Regions from separate parts of the Notoacmeibacter ruber genome, predicted to be linked through region 1. Evidence: predicted binding sites of a transcription regulator. Region 1 holds the regulator's gene; each other region holds the start of a gene.
What was found. The regulator LexA, encoded in region 1, represses DNA repair genes until DNA is damaged. The targets are predictions, from matches to a motif close to TGTTCNNNNTGTGTTCNG.
Positions count from the first base shown of each region.

Region 2: a site for LexA is predicted at 3,375-3,392, ahead of ssb (single-stranded DNA-binding protein). Genes of this name have one in related genera too.
Region 3: a site for LexA is predicted at 3,229-3,246, ahead of D8780_RS15420 (LexA family protein). Genes of this name have one in related genera too.
Region 4: a site for LexA is predicted at 3,666-3,683, ahead of dnaE (DNA polymerase III subunit alpha). Genes of this name have one in related genera too.

Region 1 covers NZ_RCWN01000001.1:1,441,499-1,447,469, reverse strand. Annotated here, with positions in the region: gene gltX (glutamate--tRNA ligase) at 1-474, opposite strand, end outside; gene D8780_RS06840 (ComEC/Rec2 family competence protein) at 738-2,969, shown strand; gene lexA (transcriptional repressor LexA) at 2,995-3,714, opposite strand; gene D8780_RS06830 (molybdopterin molybdotransferase MoeA) at 3,806-5,011, opposite strand; gene moaC (cyclic pyranopterin monophosphate synthase MoaC) at 5,020-5,502, opposite strand; gene trpC (indole-3-glycerol phosphate synthase TrpC) at 5,499-5,971, opposite strand, start outside.
Region 2 covers NZ_RCWN01000001.1:1,279,903-1,285,873, reverse strand. Annotated here, with positions in the region: gene gyrA (DNA gyrase subunit A) at 1-882, opposite strand, end outside; gene D8780_RS06100 (MarC family protein) at 1,002-1,628, shown strand; gene D8780_RS06095 (cation diffusion facilitator family transporter) at 1,698-2,699, shown strand; gene ssb (single-stranded DNA-binding protein) at 2,748-3,251, opposite strand; gene D8780_RS06085 (hypothetical protein) at 3,700-4,107, shown strand; gene uvrA (excinuclease ABC subunit UvrA) at 4,258-5,971, shown strand, end outside.
Region 3 covers NZ_RCWN01000003.1:24,231-30,201, forward strand. Annotated here, with positions in the region: gene D8780_RS15405 (hypothetical protein) at 1-274, shown strand, start outside; gene D8780_RS15410 (ArdC family protein) at 409-1,293, opposite strand; gene D8780_RS15415 (Y-family DNA polymerase) at 1,507-2,787, opposite strand; gene D8780_RS15420 (LexA family protein) at 2,793-3,221, opposite strand; gene D8780_RS15425 (hypothetical protein) at 3,436-3,660, shown strand; gene D8780_RS15430 (SOS response-associated peptidase) at 3,639-4,292, shown strand; gene D8780_RS15435 (transcriptional repressor TraM) at 4,437-4,754, shown strand; gene D8780_RS15440 (helix-turn-helix domain-containing protein) at 4,975-5,328, shown strand; gene D8780_RS15705 (trans-acting factor B) at 5,545-5,730, opposite strand.
Region 4 covers NZ_RCWN01000001.1:1,090,675-1,096,645, reverse strand. Annotated here, with positions in the region: gene dnaE (DNA polymerase III subunit alpha) at 1-3,410, opposite strand, end outside; gene D8780_RS05180 (ABC transporter ATP-binding protein) at 3,734-4,420, opposite strand; gene D8780_RS05175 (lipoprotein-releasing ABC transporter permease subunit) at 4,413-5,705, opposite strand; gene proS (proline--tRNA ligase) at 5,702-5,971, opposite strand, start outside.

The DNA of each region.
Region 1 (5,971 bases):
CTTGTCTCTGACGATCGTTTCGCCATCCCGCGGGGCCTTCAGGCGGATGGAGTAGGGTGCGCCTTCCGGTGCCTCGGCAGGGTCGCGGTCGCGCCAGCGACCATCATAGCGTGGCGGACGCTTTTCCGCTTTCGCCTGCTCGCGCATTTCGGTGAGTTCTTCAGGCGTGGCGAAGCACTTGTAGGCCTGTCCTGCCTCCAACAGCTGCTGGGCGATCTCGCGGTGGCGTCCGGCGCATTCATATTGGGAGACCGGCTCTCCCTGCCATCCGAGCTCAAGCCAGGACAGCCCTTCGAGAATGGCCGCCGTCGCTTCTTCGGTCGAGCGGGCGCGGTCCGTATCCTCGATACGGAGCAGCATCGTTCCCCCGTGCCTTTGCGCAAAGAGCCAGTTGAAAAGAGCCGTGCGGGCGCCTCCGATGTGAAGGAAGCCGGTGGGCGAAGGGGCGAAGCGCGTGACAATTTTATCGGTCATAAAATCTCGGACTGCTTTGATGACATTCGGCCTTCGGATTTTTGCAAGGCCGGTCCGCCCGTGTAGCATAGGTCTGCGGCGGTGCAAGGCCGAGCCGCGGATGAGGCGATATGAGCATGAACCCTGTTTCCGGGCAGCGAGATATCGATGAACGGCGGCTCGTCGATGGCGTCGTCTCTCACCTGCGCGGCGACCCGGCGACTGACGCGAGATCCTCATTCGAACCAGGCATAGAGAAACGTTCGACGAATTCGGCGCAACGAATGGCCCAAGCTTTGCGCGGGACGTTTCGAAAAGCCCGATCGCTTCTGATAGAGGAAACCGAACGAGGCAGCCTCTTCGTTGCTTCCGCACTTCTCTTCGCTAGCGGAGCGTTTCTCTATTTCGCCATGCGCGCTCCCCTTGAGCACTGGCAGCTCATCGCGATAGGCACGCCCGCTTTGGCTATCGCTTTTGTCCGGCGGGGGCGAATGAGTGGCGCGATTTTTCTGCTGCTGTTCGCCATGCTTGCGGGCGCCGCGACCGCTGCAATGCATGTGGCCTTCCGCAATCACCAGACCCTCGGCTCACCCGTCGCGACAGTGCTCACGGGGCGTATTCTCAACAGTGAACGGCTGGGAGATGGGCGCCGACGGCTGGTTCTCTCGGTCGTGGAAACAACCCGACCGGAGTTGCGCTATGCGCCTGACAAGGTGCGCGTGACCATACGCGGAGGCAGTTCCGAGGCCCAAGCGGGCGAGGTGGTGAGGTTACGCGCACGATTGCTGCCGCCATCCGGGCCAGTCCGACCTGGCGGATATGATTTTTCCTTCAATGCATGGTTCGACGGGCTGGGTGCCATCGGTTTCGCCCTGGGAAAAATGGAGCGGGTGAAGATAGCGCCTTCGCCCGACATGGCGGAACAGGTGAAGGCAAGGGTCAATCGGCTGCGCGAGACGATCGACCGACGGATCGCGATGGTTCTCAACGGGCCGAGCGCAGCCATCGCATCCGCTCTTATTGCCGGTTACGGCGCAGCGATCGGGGACGACGAACGCGAAGCGTTGCGGGTTAGCGGCCTGGCGCATGTTCTGTCCATCTCCGGCCTCCATATGGCCCTCGCTGCGGGCACGGTCATCGGCGCCATCAGGCTTGCCCTTGCCCTGTTTCCAACAATGGCGGCGCGGTATTCCATCCGTAAATGGGCGGCCGCTGGAGGTCTTTTGGCGGCTGGTGGCTATCTTGTGCTCAGCGGCGCGGCGATCGCTACACAGCGCAGTTTTATCATGCTGGCGATCATGCTCGCGGCGCTGTTGTGCGACCGTACCGCTATCACCATGCGCAACCTGGCATTGGCCATGGTTCTGGTGGTTCTGATTGCGCCTCACGAGGTCATAGGGCCGAGTTTTCAGATGTCTTTCGCGGCGACCGCCGCGCTCATCGCGGCGTATCGCTCGCACAGCCTCTGGCAGAGGCGGCGACACCTCGCCCGCGAGAGCCGTGCCGGTGCAGGCCTGCTGAATTTACCGGTTCGTTTCGGAGCGGGTATTCTCGCCACGACGCTTATTGCCGGCGCCGCCACGACCATCTTCGCGCTGTGGCACTTCCAGCGGGTCGCGCCGCTCGCACCGCTCGGCAATCTACTCGCGGCGCCGGTTATCTCTATCCTTGTCATGCCGATGGCCGTTCTTTCGCTTCTGCTCATGCCGTTCGGACTCGAAGCACCGTTTCTCAAACTGATGGGTGAGGGCATCGAGGCGATGCTATGGATCGCCAGATTTGTTTCGGAAATCTCGCCCCCCGATCGTGCCGGGCTCGTCGCCGGCCAAGGCGTTATGCTTCTGACAATCGCTCTGGCCCTGTTTGCCGTCCTGCAGACCGCCCTGCGCTGGACAGCACTTCCGTTCGCGATCATCGGCCTCGGCCTGCTGGGGACCGGCGAGAGGCCCGCCGGTTTCATTCTGGATAATGGGCGCGCCGTCGCGCTGGCGGGTGCCGAGGGTACGATGATCTCCAATCGGGCGAGACTATCGAACTTTGTCGGCGATCAGTGGATGGCTGCGCTCGGCGCTGAACGTCTCATCGGTCCCCAAAAAGTTGTCGAACCGAGTGGCGCCCCTATGATCGCACGATCTGACGAGCGTTTCTTCTGCAGCGAACGCCTTTGTCTTTACGACCCACCCGACAGCCTCCCCATCATATGGCTGAAATATGCGGAGGATCGCGCGTCATGGTGCGGGCGCGCCGCCATTATCGTCATTGGGGACACGACGCAGCCCAAGGCCGGACGATGCTCCACGCGTTCACCGACCCTTACGATCGATCGCATGGATTTGGCCAAACACGGCTCCGCCGCTCTGTGGAGAAAAGAGGGCGGCGGCTGGAGCGTCAGCTATTCGTTCAAAGACATGTCGATGCCCTGGCACGATGCCAGGCGATGGAGCCGCCCCGCCCGCGGCCTGCCAGACTGGACTCCGCGCAAACGCGATACGTCTGGAGACAAGGACAAACCCTGAAAATCGCTGCGGGCCGAGCCGCGCCTTAATACCGGCGCAGGAGGCCGACAAGGCGACCCTGCACCTTGACCCGATCGGGGGGGAAGATTCGCGTCTCATAGGCGGGATTGGCTGCCTCGAGTGCGATGGAGGCTCCCTTGCGGCGAAAGCGCTTCAGCGTCGCTTCCTCGTCATCGACGAGAGCGACCACAATATCGCCCGGATCAGCAACGGTGCCATCCTTGATAATGACCGTGTCACCGTCGAGGATACCCGCCTCGACCATCGAATCTCCGCGCACTTCCAATGCGTAATGAACGCCGCCGGCGATCATGGATGGCGGAACCGCGATACTGTCGGTCTGCTGCTGAATAGCGGAAATCGGAACACCCGCGGCGATGCGGCCCATGACCGGAACACTGATGCCAGATTCATTGGCGGCCTCAGACGGGCCGCGACCAGGACCCGAAGAAGAGGGCGCTTCTTTCTTCTTGCCGAGACTGCCTTCGATGACAGAGGGACGAAAACCCGTATTGCCGCCCGGCGCAGCCGTATTCGGCAGACGGATGATTTCCAGCGCACGCGCCCTGTTCGGCAGACGGCGGATGAAACCACGCTCCTCCAGTGCCGTAATCAGTCGGTGAATGCCGCTTTTCGATGCGAGATCGAGCGCATCCTTCATCTCGTCGAAGGACGGTGGAATGCCTGTCTCCTTCAACCGTTGGTCGATATAGAGAAGAAGTTCACGCTGTTTCTTAGTCAACATCGCTGCGCCTCGCAGAATCAAAGCGATACATAGAATGAACAGACACTATCTGTTCTTCTCATGTTCTGCAAGTAGGTCCCGCAGGGTAAGGTCAGCGCCAGAGGTCGACAAGTACCTTTTCGCCAGGTTCAGCAGCTGGCGCGTGCGGCGGGCGAACAATGAGCGCGTTGCCGATGGTCATGACGCGGAGGAGGGAGGAATCCTGCGAACCGGCCGGTTCGACCGTCCAGCAGTCGCCATCATAGGAGGCCGAGGCGCGCATGTAATGCTGGCGACCGGAATTGGCCTCGAGATGTGCGGTCAATTGGGCCGCCACTGTCTTCGGTTTGTAAGTGGAGCCCAGAAGCCGGCACAGAAGAGGGCGCAGGAAGAGGTGCGCGCAGACCATGGAGGAGACAGGATTGCCCGGCAGGCCCAGGACGTGAATGCCGTCAAGCCGCCCCACCATGAGGGGCTTTCCGGGCCGCATCGCGATCTTCCAGAAATCAAGGACCATACCAGCGTCGACCATGGCCTTCTGCACCAGATCGTGGTCACCGACCGAAGCTCCTCCCAGCGTCACGATGACGTCGCAGTCCTGCGATTGAGCCTTGTCGATCGCGGCTTGCAGGGCCGCAGGCTTATCAGGCGTAATCCCCAGATCGAGTGCAACGCCGCCCATCTCGCTCACGATTGCGGAGATGCCATACGTGTTGGAAGCGATGATCTGACCGGGAGCGAGGCTTTCGCCGGGCGCTTTCAGTTCGTCGCCCGTGGCGAGAATGGCGACGCGCGGCTTGCGGTGGACGTCGACGGTGGGATGCGAGGCTGCGGCAGCGAGGGAGAGGGCAGCGAAATCAAGTTTCGTTCCGCTTTCCAGCATCAGATCGCCCTCGGAAAAGTCGACGCCGGCAGGCCTTACATGCCGTCCCACCGGTTCCTTTTGGGTCGGTCTGACGGTTTTGTCGTCAATACGTTCGGCATTTTCCTGCATCAGAACCGTATCGGCGCCGTCCGGCATGGTCGCGCCGGTAAAAATCCGCACAGTCTGGCCCGGTTCGACAGAACCAGGGAAGGGGTGTCCGGCGGCCGATTCGCCGATCAGTTCCAAGGGCACGCCATCCGGATCGAGATCAGCAGCCCGCACGGCATAGCCATCCATGGCGGAGCCTTCAAAGGGAGGCTGGGTCCGTTTCGCATGAAGCGGCGATGCAAGAATGCGTCCCACCGCAGCGTCAAGAGCGACCGTCTCGGCAGACAAGGGGGATGCCTGCTTCAGAAGGCGTGAAAGAGCCTCGTCAACCGGGAGCAACGCCATGGATCGTCCTATTCCGTTCGCCAGTCGCCGGATTTGCCTCCGGTCTTTTCAATGAGAGTCACGTCGCCGATTCGCATGCCTTTATCGACGGCTTTGGCCATGTCGTAGATGGTGAGAGCCGTGACGGAAGCTGCAGTCAGCGCCTCCATTTCGACGCCGGTCCTGCCCGTCAATCGTGCGAGCGCACGAATGCGCAAGCCCGGCAAGGATTGATCGGGCTCGATTTCGACGGCGACCTTGGTCAGCATTAGCGGATGGCAGAGGGGAATCAGTTCGTGGGTGCGCTTGGCAGCCATGATGCCGGCAATGCGCGCCGTGCCGATGACATCGCCCTTCTTCGCATCGCCGGCGAGGATGATCCGGAGGGTCTCGGGCTTCATTGTGACGGTGGCACCTGCAACGGCGGTGCGAACTGTCTCCGCCTTGTCGCCGACATCGACCATATTGGCTTCGCCCGATGCGGCCAGATGGGTCAGTTCATCTTCGCTCATACCGTCGCACCTGCCTGAGCGCGGGCGAGCAGTCGTTGCGTCGCCGACGTCACATCGGCTTGACGCATGAGACTCTCACCGACGAGGAAGCATTCGATACCATGGCGCGACAGGCGTGCACAATCATCGGCCGTGGCGATGCCGCTCTCTGCAATTACGATACGGTCGTCAGGAACCATCTCCGCCAGCCGCTCTGATGTTTCGAGAGTGACTTCGAATGTCCGCAGATCGCGATTGTTGACGCCGATAAGAGGCGATGAGAGACGGCGAAGTGCGCGTTCCAATTCGTTTTCATCATGCACTTCGATGAGCGCGGCCATCCCCAATTCATGGGCCGTCTCTTCAAGCGCAAGCGCTTCATCGTCCGAGAGGCTGGCCATGATGATCAGAATGGCGTCGGCCTGCCAACTGCGTGCTTCATAGACCTGATAGGGCTCGAACATGAAGTCCTTGCGCAGCGCCGGCAGCT
Region 2 (5,971 bases), 160 kb from region 1:
TTCGATGCGCTTGTCGCGCACCAGCTCGGCCATCTTCTCGATCATCCCCGCCTTGTTCACCTGATAGGGGATTTCGGTGATGGCGATTGCTTCGCGCTCTCCGCGCAATTGTTCGATCGTTGCCCGGCCCCGCATGGGGATCGAGCCGCGGCCACTTTCATAGGCAGAGCGAATACCGGCGCGGCCGAGGATGAGACCACCGGTCGGAAAGTCCGGACCCGGAATGATCTCGGTCAGCTTTTCAATATCGATCGCCGGATCGTCGATCAGCGCGACACAGCCATCGACGAGTTCGCCGAGATTGTGCGGCGGAATATTCGTGGCCATGCCGACGGCGATGCCGCCCGAACCATTGACAAGAAGGTTGGGGAAGCGCGCCGGCAGAACCTTCGGTTCGCTCTCGGACCCATCATAGTTATCCTGGAAATCGACCGTATCCTTGTCGATGTCCTCCAGAAGCTCGTGGGCGAGCTTTGCCAGGCGGCTTTCCGTATAACGCATCGCCGCCGGCGGATCGTTGTCGATCGAGCCGAAATTGCCCTGACCATCGATCAGCGGATCGCGCAGGCTCCAGTCCTGCGCCATGCGGACCATGGAATCGTAAATCGCGGAATCGCCATGGGGGTGATATTTACCCATGACGTCACCGACGATGCGGGACGATTTCACATATTTACGGTTCCAGTGGTAACCGCTTTCATTCATCGCATAGAGAATGCGCCGATGAACCGGTTTCAGGCCGTCGCGCACATCGGGCAGCGCACGGCTGACGATCACGCTCATCGCGTAATCGAGATAGGAGCGCTGCATCTCCTCAATGATCGATATCGGCTCGAAGCCTTCGCCCTCGGAGCCGCCTGGCGGTATAGTCTGATCAGTCACGCGTGTTCACGTTTCCTGTTAGAATCACTTTCACCCTATATAGGGATTTTATCGAATAATTGCGCGTGCGAGGGCCACCTCGCCTGACGCTATCCAGAGTTTTCGGAGGATTTAGCGCCTTGGAGCCTGAACAACTGCTCGAACCCTTCGCCACCCTGTTCGTCACGATCGATCCGATCGGGCTGGCTCCGCTCTTTCTGGCCCTGACCGCGGGCATGGACCGGTCCGAACGCAATCATGTCGCGTTTAGCGGTGCGATTACCGGCCTCGGCATCCTCGTGGTCTTTGCCGTGGCCGGGCCGATCATCCTCAACCTGTTCGGCATTACATTACCGGCTTTCCGCGTCGCCGGCGGTCTTTTGCTGTTCTGGATCGCTTTTGAAATGATCTTCGGCAAACGCGTGGAACGAAAATCCAGCAATGTCAGCCAGGTTCGAAGCCGTACCGATCTCGCCAATCTGGCGGTCTTTCCGCTCGCCATCCCGCTCATTTCCGGGCCTGGAGCGATCTCCGCAACCATCCTCTTGTCGGAACGGTTTCCCAGTCCGACGGAACGGCTCGTCCTGATCGGCATCGTCACATTCGTCGTAGCGCTCTGCTACATCTTCTTTCGCATCGCGGATCGTATCGACGTCTATCTCGGAGAAACCGGGCGATCGGTTCTCACACGATTACTCGGCGTCATTCTGTCCGCACTCGCGGTGCAGTTCGTCGCAGATGGCGTTCGCGATCTGATTGCAGCCTGAGCAGCGGGATATGGCTGGTCGCGAACCTTCCACACATTATCTCCCCCTCCCCGATGGAGAAAACGAGACGTGAAGAATCCACGCAAATCCGAAGGCGCGAATGATGGGAGCGAAAGCACAGGCGCCGTTTTGGCCGCACTGTTCGCCAATCTTGGAATCGCGATCACCAAGTTCATCGCGGCAGCGCTGTCCGGCTCGGCCTCCATGCTGGCGGAGGGATTTCATTCTCTCGTCGACACGGCCAATCAGGGCTTTCTTCTGATCGGCATTCACCAGAGCAAGAAGCCGGCAGACGAACGTCATCCGTTCGGTTACGGCAATGCCCTGTATTTCTGGGCATTTGTGGTCGCCATCTTCCTTTTTAGCCTTGGCTGCGGCTTTTCGATCTATGAAGGCGTGACGCATCTGCTCCACGACGAAGCCGGAGTAAGCGGAGACGGTGCGTTTCCAACGATTGCGGTCGCCGTGCTCGTCATAGCGTTTCTTTTCGAAGGCTATTCCTGGAGTGTCGCCTTCAGAAATTTCGAGCGGACCCGAGCAGGTCGCGGCTTCTACAGCGACCTTCGCGACTTGAAAGATCCGGCGGTCTTCGTGGTTCTTGCCGAAGATACCGCGGCATGCATCGGCATCGTGATCGCAGCCGCAGGCGTGCTTCTCAGCTGGTATACGGCCATGCCGGTATTCGACGGCGCCGCATCCATCCTTATCGGCATTATACTCGGCATCGTGGCGATCATTCTCGCAATTGAGGTCAAGGCGCTGCTGATCGGCGAAACCGCCGATCCCGATGTCTTGTCAGATATACGCCAGAGGATGGCACGTCACCCCGAGATCGTCGCGGTCAACGAGCTGCGTTCCATGCACCTCGGACCGCGCGATATCCTCTTGGCGACAAGCCTCGATTTCCAGAACGAAATCAAGGCGGGTCGCATCGAGCAGCTTGTCAGCGAAATGGAAGAGGAAATTCGCCGGCGTCATCCAATGATCCGCAAGCTTTATTTCGAAGTGCAATCAGCTGCTGGTCATCGCACCTTCGCCGATCAAAGCAATGTGCCGTCCGGGGTGGACTAGACCGACAAGGCAAAGCCGCGGCGGCATCCCCTGCGGTCCAGAGCTGTCTTAGAACGGAATTTCGTCATCCATGTCGGAATAGCCGCCGCCGCTCCCGCCGGAACCGCCTCGGCCACCGCCATAATCATCGCCGGCACGGCTCGAACCGAAATCGGAGCCGCCTCGGCTCATATCGCGACCGCCGCCACCGGAGCCGCCATCCCGACTATCAAGCATCTGCAATTCGCCACGGAAATTTTGCAGAACCACCTCGGTGGAATAGCGATCATTACCGTTCTGGTCCTGCCATTTGCGGGTCTGAAGCTGGCCCTCGAGATAAACCTTTGCGCCCTTCTTGAGATATTGCTCGGCCACCTTTGCGAGGTTCTCGTTGAAGATCACGACATTGTGCCATTCGGTTCGCTCACGCCGCTCACCGCTATTGCGATCGCGCCATGTCTCGGAGGTCGCGATCCGCATATTGACGACCCTGCCGCCATTGTTCAGCGAACGTATCTCTGGATCGGCACCCAGATTGCCGACCAGAATGACCTTGTTCACGCTGCCTGCCATTATTTTTCCTTCCGCATGATTGACGCACCTCGGCGGCGCGACGATTTGGCGCGACCCTATACCTTTCCCGCCATGGCAGACCACCCCTACGCGCCGGTTGACATGACTTCATCAACAGCTCTATGTTCCTATTATGTTCTTGAAAATGTCAAGCCGGCCCCGGCCCGGAACTTTGATACTGAAAACATCAGAATGAATTTAAGTGAGAGGGTTTTTGACGAAGGCGTGCGGTCGGCGATCGAGTTCACATTTTCTGAACCCCTCGTGAACCGGACCCTCAAAGGCTGTTCAGTTGGTCTTCCGCAAGGTTAGATCGTTGACTGGACGCTGTCCTTGAGCCGGCGAGACTGAGCTGGCTCGTGTCGTTTTTTTTCAAGAACGAAAACGGGTGTGCAGCGTCCCTAGCCCAGAGGAGCCTGTCATGTCCCCCAGTGAAAGAAAGCTACCGTTGAGTATGATCGTCGCATTGGTCTTGCCACTTTTTGCCGTGGTCGATGCTTCAGCACAGAGTACTGCCGAGCCACTCAAAGAGATGGCGAAGCCCAATTTGCAGTTGAGACCAGAGACGATGCAAAGTGAACGAAGCGCGGCGTCCCGCCCCAAATGCGCTCCAGAAGCCTTCGAAGCCTACGGGCGCTCGGCTGCGCTTCGGCGCTCTGCGCGTGAGACGAGAGCCAAACGACGTGCTGTGCGCCGTTGGGTTCGTGCGATCGAAGGTCGCGACATTCTGCCCCGGAACCGCGGTAAGCCGGTCTATGGCACCGACTATTCCGACTTCAGCAAGGCAAAAGTGATTTCGTTCAACTGCGCAGGGCGTCCGCTGACCTGCAAACTGGTTGCCCATCCCTGCCGCTGAGGCAAGGTCAATCTAGGCAGTGCCGTTTCACGGCGGCGCTGCTCTCTCCCGCCAGCATATGTCAGGATGGTGGCGTGAAAGCGCTCGACATCGCTGATCGAATACCTACCTTCAGCACTGTCCACATTCCCGAAAGTACTGATCATTCGAATGGCTGAAAGCAAGTTCATTTCCGTGCGCGGCGCGCGCGAACACAATCTCAAAGATGTCGACCTCGACCTTCCACGCGACAGTCTGATCGTGATGACCGGTCTTTCGGGGTCGGGCAAAAGCTCTCTCGCCTTCGATACGATCTATGCTGAAGGCCAGCGCCGCTATGTCGAGTCGCTGTCGGCCTATGCACGCCAGTTTCTGGAAATGATGCAGAAACCAGACGTCGATCAGATCGACGGGCTGTCTCCGGCCATTTCCATCGAACAGAAAACGACGAGCAAGAATCCGCGATCGACCGTCGGGACCGTCACCGAGATCTACGACTATATGCGGCTTCTTTTCGCACGTGTCGGCGTGCCCTACTCGCCTGCGACAGGTCTTCCCATCGAGAGCCAGACGGTCAGCCAGATGGTCGACCGCGTCCTCGCGCTGGAGGATGGTACCCGCCTGTATCTTCTCGCGCCGATCGTCCGGGGCCGCAAAGGCGAATACCGGAAGGAACTGGCCGATCTGCAGCGCAAGGGTTTTCAGCGTATCAAGGTCAATGGCGAATATTACGAGATCGGCGAAGCTCCCGCGCTCGACAAGAAGTACAAGCACGATATCGATGTGGTCGTCGACCGCCTGGTCGTGCGCGAAGATATCGGGTCGCGTCTCGCCGATTCCATTGAGACCGCACTCGGTCTGGCAGATGGCCTGGCGGTGGCCGAATTCGCCGACCGGCCGCTTCCCGATGAGAAACTTGCCGCGGCCGGTGCAAACCGCAACAAGAACGAGACGCATGAAAGGATCATGTTCTCGGAAAATTTTGCCTGCCCGGTTTCGGGTTTTACGATTTCGGAGATCGAACCCCGCCTCTTCTCGTTTAACAATCCAGCTGGTGCATGCCCGGGCTGTGACGGTATTGGCCATCAGCAGGCCATCGACGAAGAACTGGTCATTCCGGACAAGGATGCCGTTGTCCGGGAGGGCGCCATCGCGCCCTGGTCGCGTTCTTCCTCTCCCTATTATCTTCAGACGCTCATCGGATTGGGCAAGGCCTATGGTTTCGATGTGTCCGACCGCTGGCGCGACCTGTCGCCAGAGGCAAGGAAGGCCATCCTCTACGGGACGGGCCGCTCCAAAATAGCGTTCGCCTATGATGATGGTATACGCTCCTACAAGACGTCCAAGACGTTTGAGGGCGTCATCCCGAACCTTCAGCGTCGCTGGAAGGAAACGGAAAGCGCCTGGTCGCGAGAGGAAATCGAGCGATACATGTCCGCGACGCCCTGCCCCACCTGCGATGGCTACCGACTGAAGCAGGAAGCGCTGGCCGTGAAGATCGACGGTCTTCATATCGGCGAAGTGACCGCGCAGTCGATTAAGGCGGCGGATGAATGGTTTTCCGACCTCGATACCAGGCTGAACGAGAAGGACCGGGAGATCGCCTACCGGATTCTGAAGGAAATCCGCGAACGGCTTCGCTTTCTCAATGATGTCGGTCTCGATTACCTCACCCTCTCACGTAATTCCGGCACGCTCTCCGGCGGCGAGAGCCAACGCATCCGCTTGGCGAGCCAGATCGGCTCCGGCCTTACCGGTGTGCTCTATGTTCTGGACGAGCCCTCCATCGGCCTTCACCAGCGCGACAATGACCGCCTTCTTGATACGCTGAAGCATCTTCGCGATCTGGGTAATACCGTCATCGTGGTCGAGCATGATGAAGACG
Region 3 (5,971 bases), on a different contig from region 1:
CTATCTCACCCGATCCTATAGCAATCTTCGGATAGAGGCTGGCGGAGATGATGACCGTTCCGGGCCAGTCACCATTCGGTTTGAAGATGGCACGAGCGCGACCGCTTCAATGCATAGAGGCGCAATCGCCAAGGACGATGCGGCGGAGGAGACCTGGCAAGCGATCCTTGATGGACTGCGCGGCAATTCGGCTCTGACTCTGGATTTCGGCCATGGTGTCGTGCTGCCAGTAGAGACAGGCAAGGCGCCGAACTTCTCCTGCAAATCAAGCTGAGCCGCAAAGCGGCATGGCGCGTAGCGCCGGAACGGGCGGGGAAGGGCGCTTGCTCTTGCCCGCCCGTTCAATTTTGGCGATGATCTGGATGGAACGAGTGTCCCGCCACGAATATTCGCGGCAGGACATTTGATTTACGCTGCCAATTCGCCGGCGACCTGGCCCGTCTGTGCGGCGATATAATCGACCGCTTTTTGCGCTTCCGAAGCGGCGCGGAAAATTGCCCGCTTGTCGTCTTTCAATGCGGCCAGCCATCCCTCGACATAGGCGGCGCTCTGGTCAAACCGGGGCGTGACGCCAAGGTTGACCGCCAACATACAAGCGCCGATCTCGGCGACCAGCTCTTCGAAGGCATACGCCTTTTTGTCAGCGAAACGGTTGAAACGGTCGAGCCGCTGGGCGCTGCCTGTCCAGTGCGTGACCTCATGCGCCAGCGTTCCGTAGTAACCGTTGGCATCATGAAACGTCGCAATCGGCGGCATATGAACGATGTCCCGGCGAAGGCTGTAATAAGCGCGCGGCTCCTCGCTCGTTTCGATCACGGCTCCCGTGCTGGCGAAATATTGCTCAAGGCGGCTGTCTAGTTCGGTGCCTAGGTTTCGCGCCGGCTCTGGTCGATTGTAAAATTCTTCCGGCAAACCCTCAATCTGATCGGCGTTGAACACGCGGTAGGCGCGGCAATAGGGAATGCGGTGGTCTTCTCCGTCATCGGTTTCCTTTTCCACGGTCCCATATTTGACGACCGTCGCCGATTTTTCGCCCTTTCGAACCTGCCCGCCGAGTTCGCTTGCCTGTCGATAGGTCATCCATCGCGCCGACCCGTAACCCTTGGCAGATGCTCTCGCCCACAACATCAAAATGTTGATGCCGCGATAGTCCTCCCCGTTGAATCGGCGAGGCATGGCAACGCACCCGGTTCCACCCGTCCACGGCTTCTGCCATGGCGGCGTGCCCGCCTCGATCTGGGCGATGATTTCATCGGTAACGTGCTGGTAGACATCGAATTTCGGGTTCGCCATTTGTGGCCTCCATTGTGACTGTCGGGCAAGAGCCGCGCAAAGCGCGCGTCCTGTCCGATTGCCTCGTGGCGAACAGCGGGTGTGCAAGCGGAGTGGGCGGCTTCGCGGGGAACCGGCTGCACTGAGCGCCAAAGCGCGAGGGAAGCTGGGCGGAAGCCGCTTCGCAGCGCGCCGAGGGCGGCGCCCTAAGCCGGCGAAAAAGGCTCAACAGTCTCAGATGTTGACGGTTGGCAGATCACTGAGGCGAGTGGTGTAGCGGGGCGAACGATGGTCGGCCCGCAACGCCCATGATCGTTTGTAGCCTTCGCTTGCGAGGACAAGCGTCTTCTTGCCGAAACGATCATTGACCGCATCAAGCGCGCCCATAAGGCGAGCATCGCGCGGTCGATCCGGAGGAAACAGAAGGCGAGGGGCCTTGTCGGCGACCACCAGGTCATCAAGGATCACACCGGCCTTGGTGTAGGCATAGCCATTATGATCGCGATCACCCTTCCATGCCCGTGCAGCACATCTCAGAGCGGCCTCGACCAGATCGAAGCTGTCGGCCGACATGGGCGTCAGACGCGTGGTCCGCGATGCGGAATGCTGGGGCCGCTCTGGCTTATGCCGGTTGGTATGGAAAAACGCCGTGATGGTGCCGGCGACAAGGCCATGAGAGCGCAGCTTTTCCGCTGCACGGCTCGCATGGGCCGAAAGAGCCTGCGAGAGCTCGTCGAAGCTGGTCATTGGCGTTCCGGCAGATCGGGTTACGGCCATGCCCTTACGCTGAGGTTCGACCTCCTCGATGCCGATGCAAGGCACACCACGCAGTTCGGCGACGAGACGTTCCAGTACGACGGTTCCGATCTTTCGGGCATGGGGCAGGGGCATGGCGCGCAACTGCGAGGCCCACAAAATGCCCTGGGCCTGCAATTTCGCTTCGGTCGCAGCGCCGACACCCCAGATCTCGCCGATCGGCACGCGATCCAAAACATAGTCGCGGATGGCGTCGTCCGTCAGATTGCAAATACCGGCGAAAAGCGGATTCTTCTTGGCCGCGAAGTTTGCAAGCTTGGCGAGCGTCTTCGTGGCAGCGATGCCGACACAAGTCGGGATGCCGGTTCGCTCGCGCACTTCCTGGCGCATGTCGGACGCCTGAGCGATCATCCGTTCACCGAAGCCAGAAAGATCGACGAAGGTTTCATCGATCGAATAGACTTCAAAACGCGGAGAGAAGCCGCCAATCGTATCAACGACGCGCCGGCTCATATCGCCGTAGAGTGTGTAATTGGACGAAAAGACCCTGATGCCGTGCCGTTCGATCACATCGCGCATCTTGAAGGCTGGCGCACCCATCTTGATGCCGAGCGCCTTGGCTTCCTCCGAGCGTGCAATCGCGCAGCCATCATTGTTCGACAGGACGATGACCGGCACACCGGCAAGGCGCGGATCGAAAACGCGCTCGCAACTGACGTAGAAATTGTTGCAGTCGATCAGGGCGATGGGGTCGGCCATCGGATTTATTCGACCGGAAGGCGGCGCACGACGCCGGCGACGACGCCCCAAATCTCGGTCGATTCCGTGACCTTGATCGGCGCGTAGCGATCGCCATGGGAGCGTGGATCGAGAAAATACACGCCTTCACGTCGGGCCAGTTTCTTGAGCGTGACGGCTCCGTCGACCACGGCAAGAACGATCCGTCCAAGCCGTTTCTTGCCGGCGCGGTCAACGGCAATCAGATCGCCGTCCATTATGCCTTCGGCCTCCAGACTATCGCCTGACACGCGCCACCAGAAGATGGCGCTCTCGTGGCGAACGATCCAGGCAATCGGATCGATCGTATCTTCCAGATCGTCGGCCGCGGGCGATGGAAACCCCGCCGCGACGTTGACCGTGGCAAAGGGAAGCAGCTGCGGAGAGACCGCGATGCGGGCGAAATGAAGGATCATGACCTTGCAGAACATAAAGCGAACATTTTACATATAAGAAGCGCGATAATTCGGCTGTCAACGTTAGGATGAAAAGCATGGTTATGACCCAACGTCCGCTTCTGGAGGACCAATGATCATTTGACGCGGCTGTTTCCAGTGGCGGCGAACCTGGCCGAACGGCCATAATCCTGATCATTTCGGCACCTGCGTCCGGAATCGAGACGGCGCGACCATGGGTGTCGTCGTCAAGCATTTCGACGATCGTTGGAACTGGGCGGCCTATGATGCGGATACGAACCCGCGCGGCCTGGAGGACACAAAGGCGCTGGCCAAACTTCAGGTCGAGCGGCGCGCACGATCCATGCGCAAGGAACCGAATTTCATGTATAGGGCCGGATATAAATCGCCCAGCGCCAAAATGATGGAGCGCCGCTCATGTGCAATCTCTACTCCATGACGAGCACGCAAGCAGCGATCCGCGACCTTGTGAAGGGCATGACGGACAAGACCGGCAATCTGCCGCCGCTCCCTGGCATCTTTCCTGATACGCAAGCGCCGATCGTGCGAAACGGCGCCGATGGTCTGGAGATGGTCACGGCCCGTTGGGGCATGCCGTCGCCGCAGAAGGCGCTGGAGAACAAGAAGACCGACCCGGGCGTCACCAATGTCCGGCGGACGGAATCGCCTCACTGGCGCCGTTGGTTGAGCATCGAACATCGATGCCTGGTGCCGTTCACCTCTTTCAGTGAATACGACACGATCGACGGCACGAAAGTGCCGGTCTGGTTCGCGGCCAATGATGATCGGCCGCTTCTGTTCTTCGCCGGAATCTGGACGAATTGGACGGCGGTTTGGAAAATGAAGGAGGGCGAGGTCAACGTCGATCGCTACGGCTTCCTGACCTGCGAGCCGAATGCGGAAGTGAAGGCCGTCCATCCGCGGGCTATGCCTGTCATCTTGACGACGGTCGAAGAGCGCGAGGTCTGGCAGCGGGCCGACTGGAATGAATCCAAAGACCTGCAACGCCCCTTGCCGGATGGCGCATTGCGGATTGTGGCGAAAGGCGAAAAAAAGGACGCTGGACCCTGAGCCACTGTTTGCCAGGCCAATCTACCTTCAGACTGAGCGATCCCGCCCAGGAACGGTTCGCGCACGGCATCCGTTTGCATGGAGCGTCATGAGCCCGTCGCTCGCTCGCGGAACTCTGCTCTATTGGATAGAAAGAGACGGACAATGAAAAAACGGATTAGCCTTCGATCATCGCCATCGCTTGCGATGGACAATGCTCTGTCCAAATTGACACCAGAGCAACTTGAGCGCTTGGCTGTCGCCGTGATCTGCGCCCAAAGACGACGAGTGGATCATGCGCAGCGACTGTACGATCGACTCGATTCAATCCAGAAAAGCGCGTCCACGAAGGACGGCGAAGGCGACACGCTGTACCACTATACAAACGCCGTCCTATCCATGAAGGCACATCATCAGATTGCCGCGGCCGTAATCGACAGACTTGGATACATCCCGCAAGGCATAAATTCTGGTGAGCGTTGACGCATCGAGGATGTCGGAAACTGTTATCATGAAATGGGCAATGGCTGCGTGTCGAGACACCCGCCATTGACTTGCGGAATTGAAGAGAATGGCAAGGAGCCGGACACTGGACAACGAAGCCTATAAAAACCGAATGGGACTCGTCGAAACCACAGATCCCGAAGTCGACAAGCCGATTCATAGACGTTCGGGTTTTCGCGGCATACAGGAATTCTCCGAGATGGATGCCGCGATCGGCAAATTAATTCGGGAACGTCGAGACGCTATCCCTCTCACACGCAACGAGCTTGGCGAGTTGCTGGGACTATCAGCGCAAGTGTATGGGCGATATGAGCGTGGGTTCTCGAAGATGACTGCGACACGAATGGTCCATCTTGCCGAACTGCTCGATTTTCATCCGATCGAATTGTTGGGTGAAATCGCTCCACATTTCTTTGGAGAGAACGAGGAAGACGCCGAAAAGAAACTGCAGCTTTGCGTTGGCATATTCGACCTGCCGCCAGAAACCGCCGCCGCTTTCTTGCATATCGTCGACCACGGCATGAAAAGCGGCAAGGGTAGGGCGCTCTCATAGTGGTGGTTCGGCGCAAGGTAAGTCGGAATCGATTGCGTCAAACAGCGGGTCGCGATCTGCATGAATAACGGAACGGCGCGGCTTCTCATGGCACTCGCCATCTTCTTGTCCCTTGCATCCTGCGTTGGCCATGGCTGGCTGACATTCGCAGGCTAAGCGGAGCCTAGCATCCGGGGCATGGCGAAAGGCGCCCTGACCGAAGTCAGGGCGCCACCCTCATGATGGCTGTTCTGTTTTGCCGAGTTCAAGGCGGTAGCCGAATTCGAGCTTGGCGATGAACGGAATGGTGAAAGCGACCGTGATCCGCAATTGACCCTTGTGGGTCATGTGGCGGATCAGTTTATTGGCGATCCGGGACATGAGGCGACCGGTTCTGCGGCAGAAGTGCATTAGTGTTTTCATAGCGTATCTCCTTGAGAGGCTGTTGATGCGTAATCGCGGAGCTCGACTGCGCCGCGGGACCGCTGACCGCACCGCGCAAGCGGTCGCAACGCAGTGGAGAACCCCAACGGGGTTGCGGTCTTGAAGCGGGAACGGGGCGTATCGTGCGCAGCATAGGATTACGCACGGCCTCTCCAGGATCGTTTGAAAACACCGAGCTTCGTTGCTCCGGTCAACTCGTCGATCGCCAATAAACCGAGCC
Region 4 (5,971 bases), 350 kb from region 1:
CGATAACGACCGGGAAGTGCGACCTCGACCTCCCCGCCATTATCGGGTTTGAGCACGACAAGACTGATCTCTCCTTCACCGCGAGGCGCCAGATTGCGTTGCAGCGCCGCCAGCGCATCATTGCCACGCAGGAAGACACGCAGGGCGGAGTGCTGGCTTTCGGCAGCCGCATCCAGACTGCGCAGCGACCCGATGCGGACACTCGGCCCTTCCGGTCTGTTTTCTGCGGTAACGGTCAGCAGCACGGGACGGCCCGGCTCCAGAAGATCACGATATTCGACCAACTGTTCAGAATAGAGAATGGCCTCATACGTGCCGGTCGGATCCGACAACATGACGATTCCCATCTTGCTGCCGGTTCGGGTGCGGCGTTCCTGTTTGCTGGTGACGGTGCCTGCCAAACGGCCTGCCTTGGCGCCGCGCCGTACCGCGTTGGCGAACTCGGCCCAGTTCTGCACCCGCATGCGTGACAGGACCTCTTTGTATTCATCCAGCGGATGGGCCGAGATGTAAAAACCGGCAGCCTGATATTCGCGGTGAAGTTTTTCGGCGCTGGTCCATCGTTCGGCGGCGGGCAGGCGAAGGCGCTCGCCAAGCGCGTCCGATCCCGAGCCGAAAATATCGGCCTGACCGCTGATCTGGCTTTCCTGTGTGCGCTGGGAAAGACCGATCATCCGCTCCAACCCGGCGATCATCGCTTCGCGGCGCTCGCCGAAACCGTCCAGCGCGCCGGCACAGATCAGGCTTTCCAAGACACGCTTGCCCACGATGCGCGGATCAAGCGCTTCGCAGAAATCCGCAAGAGATGCGAAGCCGCCAAGAGCATGGCGTTGCTCGACAATATGATGGACGGCCGCTTCACCGACCCCCTTGATCGCCGAGAGTGAATAGAGGATCGCGCCATCCTGCACCTCGAATAGGTGACGGGAATAGCGGACATCGGGCGCACGGACCTCGATCTCCAGCCTTTCCGCGTCGCGCCGATATTCGTTCAGCTTATCCGTGTTGGCCATGTCGAACGACATGGAGGCAGCCAAGAATTCTGCCGGATGATGCGCCTTCATATAGGCGGTCTGATAAGAAACGATCGCATAGGCGGCGGCGTGCGATTTGTTGAAACCGTAATCGGCGAATTTAGCCAGAAGATCGAAGATCTGGTTCGCCTTGGGCTTGGCGACGCCACGCTCAACCGCGCCGTCGACGAAGCGGACACGCTGCTTGTCCATTTCGGCGCGGATCTTCTTGCCCATGGCGCGGCGCAACAGATCGGCTTCGCCAAGCGAATAGCCCGCAAGTTCCTGGGCGATCTGCATCACCTGTTCCTGATAGACGATGACGCCCTGTGTCTCACGCACGAGATAGTCGATCTTCGGATGGATCGACTCGATCTCCGAGTGCCCATGTTTGCGGTCGTTATAGACCGGTATGTTTTCCATCGGACCAGGCCGATAGAGCGCGACCAGTGCGATGATATCCTCGATGCAGTCGGGCTTCATGCCGAGCAGCGCCTTGCGCATACCCGCGCTTTCAACCTGGAAGACGCCGACCGTTTCGCCCCGCGACAGCATTTCGTACGTCGTCGCATCGTCGAGTGGCAACGAGCCCAGGTCGATATCCTCTCCCTTGCGGGCAATGAAACGCTTCGCCGTGTCGAGCACGGTCAGCGTCTTCAGACCGAGAAAGTCGAATTTGACGAGACCCGCCTGCTCCACCCATTTCATGTTGTACTGGGTGACCGGCATGTCGGAGCGCGGATCGCGATACATCGGCACCAGTTCGGAGAGTGGCCGGTCGCCGATCACGATGCCCGCCGCATGCGTGGAGGCGTGGCGATAAAGACCTTCCAGCTTCTTGGCGATCTCGATCAGGCGACCGACGACCGGTTCCTTTTCGATCTCCTCGGCAAAGCGAACCTCGTCCTCGACCGCTTTCGCCAGGGTCACCGGGTTGGCGGGATTGGCGGGCACCAGTTTGCAGAGCCGGTCGACCTGGCCATAGGGCATCTGAAGAACGCGCCCAACATCGCGCAGCACAGCGCGGGCCTGAAGCGAGCCGAATGTGATGATCTGTGCGACCTGATCGCGCCCGTATTTGCGCTGGACGTAGGCGATCACCTCCTCGCGTCGCTCCTGGCAGAAGTCGATGTCGAAGTCCGGCATCGAAACACGTTCCGGATTGAGAAAGCGCTCGAACAGCAAGGAGAAACGAAGCGGATCGAGATCGGTAATCGTCAGCGCCCAGGCGACCACCGACCCCGCACCCGAACCACGCCCCGGCCCGACAGGGATATCTTCGCTCTTGGCATATTTGATGAAGTCCGAGACGATCAGAAAGTAACCCGGAAAGCCCATGCGCTCGATAATGCCGAGCTCGTAGTCGAGACGATCGCGGTAGTCCTGCTCGTTGTGCCCCTCCCAGGGACCGTGCTGCGCGAGGCGGGCACTCAGACCCTCATGCGCCTGGCGCGCCAGTTCGGCCGCCTCAGCCGCGACGACGGCCGCCGGATCATCGACGTCAGCGCCGGCGAAGCGCGGCAGGATCGGCTTGCAGGTCCTCGCACGAACGCTGCAGCGCCGCGCGATTTCAACCGTATTATCAGTCGCTTCCGGAAGGTCGCTGAAAAGTTGAATCATCTCCTCTTGAGAACGGAGGTGATTGTCGGGTGTAAGCCGCCTGCGCTCATCGACCGCTATGACGGTTCCCTCCGCAATGGCGACGAGAGCGTCATGCGCCTCGAAATCATCGCGTGTCGGAAAGAAGGCTTCATTCGTCGCGACCAGAGGCAGATCGAGATCATAGGCCAGACGAACGGAGTGATATTCTACCGCCCGGTCATAGCCCGACGGTCTCTGCAATTCGACATAGAGTCGATCAGCGAAAATCGTCGTCAGCCTTTTCAGACGCGCCTCGGCGCCGGAGAGACGGTCATCCCTGATTTCCTGGCCTATCGGCCCGTTCGGCCCGCCAGTGAGACAGATAATTCCCTCGGCGAGGTCTGACAGATCGTCCGGCGTCACATGCGCCGGTTCGCCCGCGGGGACGTCGAGATAGGACCGGCTGACGAGCCGAACCAGATTGGCCCATCCGGTTTCGGTTGCGGCCAGCAGGACCAGGGACGGCTTCGGCGCGTAGGTCGCACCACGGGCTTTCCCGCCCTCCTCGGCATGATCTCCGAATTCCACGGCCAATTGACACGCCAGCAAGGGCTGGAGCCCGGCTTTCGATGCCTTTTCGGAAAATTCGAGTGCTCCGAATAGATTACCCGTATCGGCAATCGCGATGGCCGGCTGATTATCGGCCAAAGCCCCTTTGATGATCTTGTCGAGCGGCAGCGCGCCTTCAAGGAGCGAATATTGGGAGTGAACGCGCAGGTGCACGAAACGTGGCATCGCTTGTTCAACAGCACCCATTGCCTGCTCCTTGATCGGGACGATTCGGTTCAAACCTCCACCATCCTAGAAGTTTGAACCAGGTTCGTCGCCCGAAGCGTCGAAACGAGTGAGCGCCTGAACGGGCAATCCCCAGTTTCAACAGGGTCGGCTTTCAGAGCGCCCCAAGCCAGAATGCGCTGGCGACAAGGAAGCTGCCAATGGAGACCAGAGCTGCCACGTCCTGGAGAATATCGCTCATCATCGGTACCTTTTGTTTATGGTCTATGCGCTTTTTGTATCCTTTTTGTTCTCATATAGCAAGCCGTTCTGGAACAACCGAGTTCCGCTTGGTTAATCGCCGATCAGGCGGCGACGACTTTTCCCGCAGAGAGGGTAACGCGGCGATCCATTCGGGAGGCGATGTCGAAATTGTGAGTCGCGATGAGGGCGCTCAATCCAGCGTGCCGGACCAAAGAGCTCAGGGCTTCGAACACGTAGGACGAGGTTTTCGGATCGAGATTCCCGGTCGGCTCGTCGGCAAGGAGAAGGGCCGGCGCGTTGGCCACCGCACGCGCGATGGCGACACGCTGCTGCTCTCCCCCGGACAGTTCCGCCGGGCGATGGCTGGCCCGTGGGCCGACCCGCATGTAATCGAGCAGTTCCTGAGCGCGGGAGCGGGCCGTCGCGTTGTCTGTGCCCTTGACCAGTTGCGGCATCATCACGTTCTCCAGAGCGGTGAACTCGGGCAAAAGATGATGAAACTGATAGACGAAGCCGATTTCACTGCGACGCATGGCGGTGCGCCGATCATCGGTCAGGTCGCCACAGGATTTGCCGAGCAGGCGCACATCGCCAGCGTCGGGTTTCTCCAGCAGCCCGGCCAGATGGAGAAGCGTCGATTTTCCGGTTCCCGACGGGGCGACCAGCGCCACCATCTCTCCGGGAAAGAGCGTGAAATCCGCCTTCGACAGGATGACGAGCGGCTTCGCCGCCTCTTCATAGGCGCGGTCGACCGCGCAGAGCTCCAGAACCGGCTGTGTCTTACTCATAGCGAAGGGCCTCGACCGGATCGATTCTGGCCGCACGGAGAGCTGGCAAGAGCGTTGCGAAGAAGGACAGCGTCAAGGCCATGATCATCACCGCGACGGTCTCTCCAACATCCAGCTTCGCCGGCAACTGGCTCAGAAAATAGAGATTGGGATCGAAGATCGTGGTGCCGGACAACCAGGAGAAGAACTGGCGAATACTCTCGATATTGGCGCAGACGAGCAAACCAATCAGAAGGCCCGCTATCGTGCCAGTCACGCCGATCGCCGCGCCCGTCATGATGAAGATGCGCAGCACCGATCCGCGCGAGGCACCGATGGTTCGCAAGATGGCGATATCGCGGCCCTTGTCCTTCACCAGCATGATCAGCCCTGAAATGATGTTGAGAGCCGCAACCAGCACAATCAGCGTCAGGATCATGAACATCACATTGCGCTCGACCTGAAGGGCGGAGAAGAAACTGCGATTGCGCTCCCGCCAATCGGTCAGGAGGACGGGCCGCCCGGCCGCCTCTCTCACCGCCTCGGCCATGGCATCAACGTCGTCGGGTTCGTCGAGGAAGACCTCGATGGAGCCCACCTGCCCTTCCTGATTGAAATAAAGCTGCGCTTCCGACAGGGGCATATAGACGATGGCCGCGTCATATTCGCTCATGCCGATTTCGAAGATGGCCGTCACGGGATAGGCCTTGACCCTCGGCGCCATCCCCATCGGCGTCACGTCGCCATTTGGCGAGGTGAGCGTGATCAGATCACCGGCGATAAGACCAAGGTTTTCGGCCAGTCGAATGCCAACAGCCACCCCTTCCGAGGTCTCGAACCCGTCGAAGCTGCCCTGCCGAATATTCTGCGTCACCATGTTGAGCTTCGGCAGGTCCTCATCGCGAACGCCGCGGACGATAACACCGGTGCTGACGTTGGATTTACCGTCGGCCAGCGCCTGCCCCTCAACGACGGGCAAAGCGGCCTGAACCCCGGCCAATGCCGAAATCCGGCTGGCAATCGTCTCGTAATCATCCAGCGGCGAGTCGATCGGCTGGACGATCAGATGACCGTTGGTTCCCAGAATGCGGTTCAGCAGTTCCTCGCGAAAACCGTTCATGACAGCCATCACGATAATCAGGGTCGCAACGCCCAGCAGAATGCCGATGAAGGAAATCAGCGCGATGGCCGAGACGAAAGTGTCCTTGCGGCGTGCGCGCAGATAGCGGAACGCCACCATGCGCTCGAACCGGCCGAACGGACGGGCCTTGCCGTCATGATCCGCTATCGCCTCCTCCGCACTCATCGAAGGGCGCCTGCCGTCAGCATGTTCAATGCTTCGTCGAGCGACAACTCACGCTTTTCGCCACTGGCGCGGGCGCGCAGTTCCACCTTGCCTTCGGCAAGCCCTCTGGGGCCAGCGACGATCTGAACCGGAATGCCGATCAACTCGTGCGTTGCGAACTTGGCACCGGCCCGCGCATCGGTATCGTCCAGCAAGGGATCCAGCCCACCCTCCTTTGCGGCACGGTAGAGCTTTTCAGCGGCGTCGTCGCACAGATCGTCACCAAC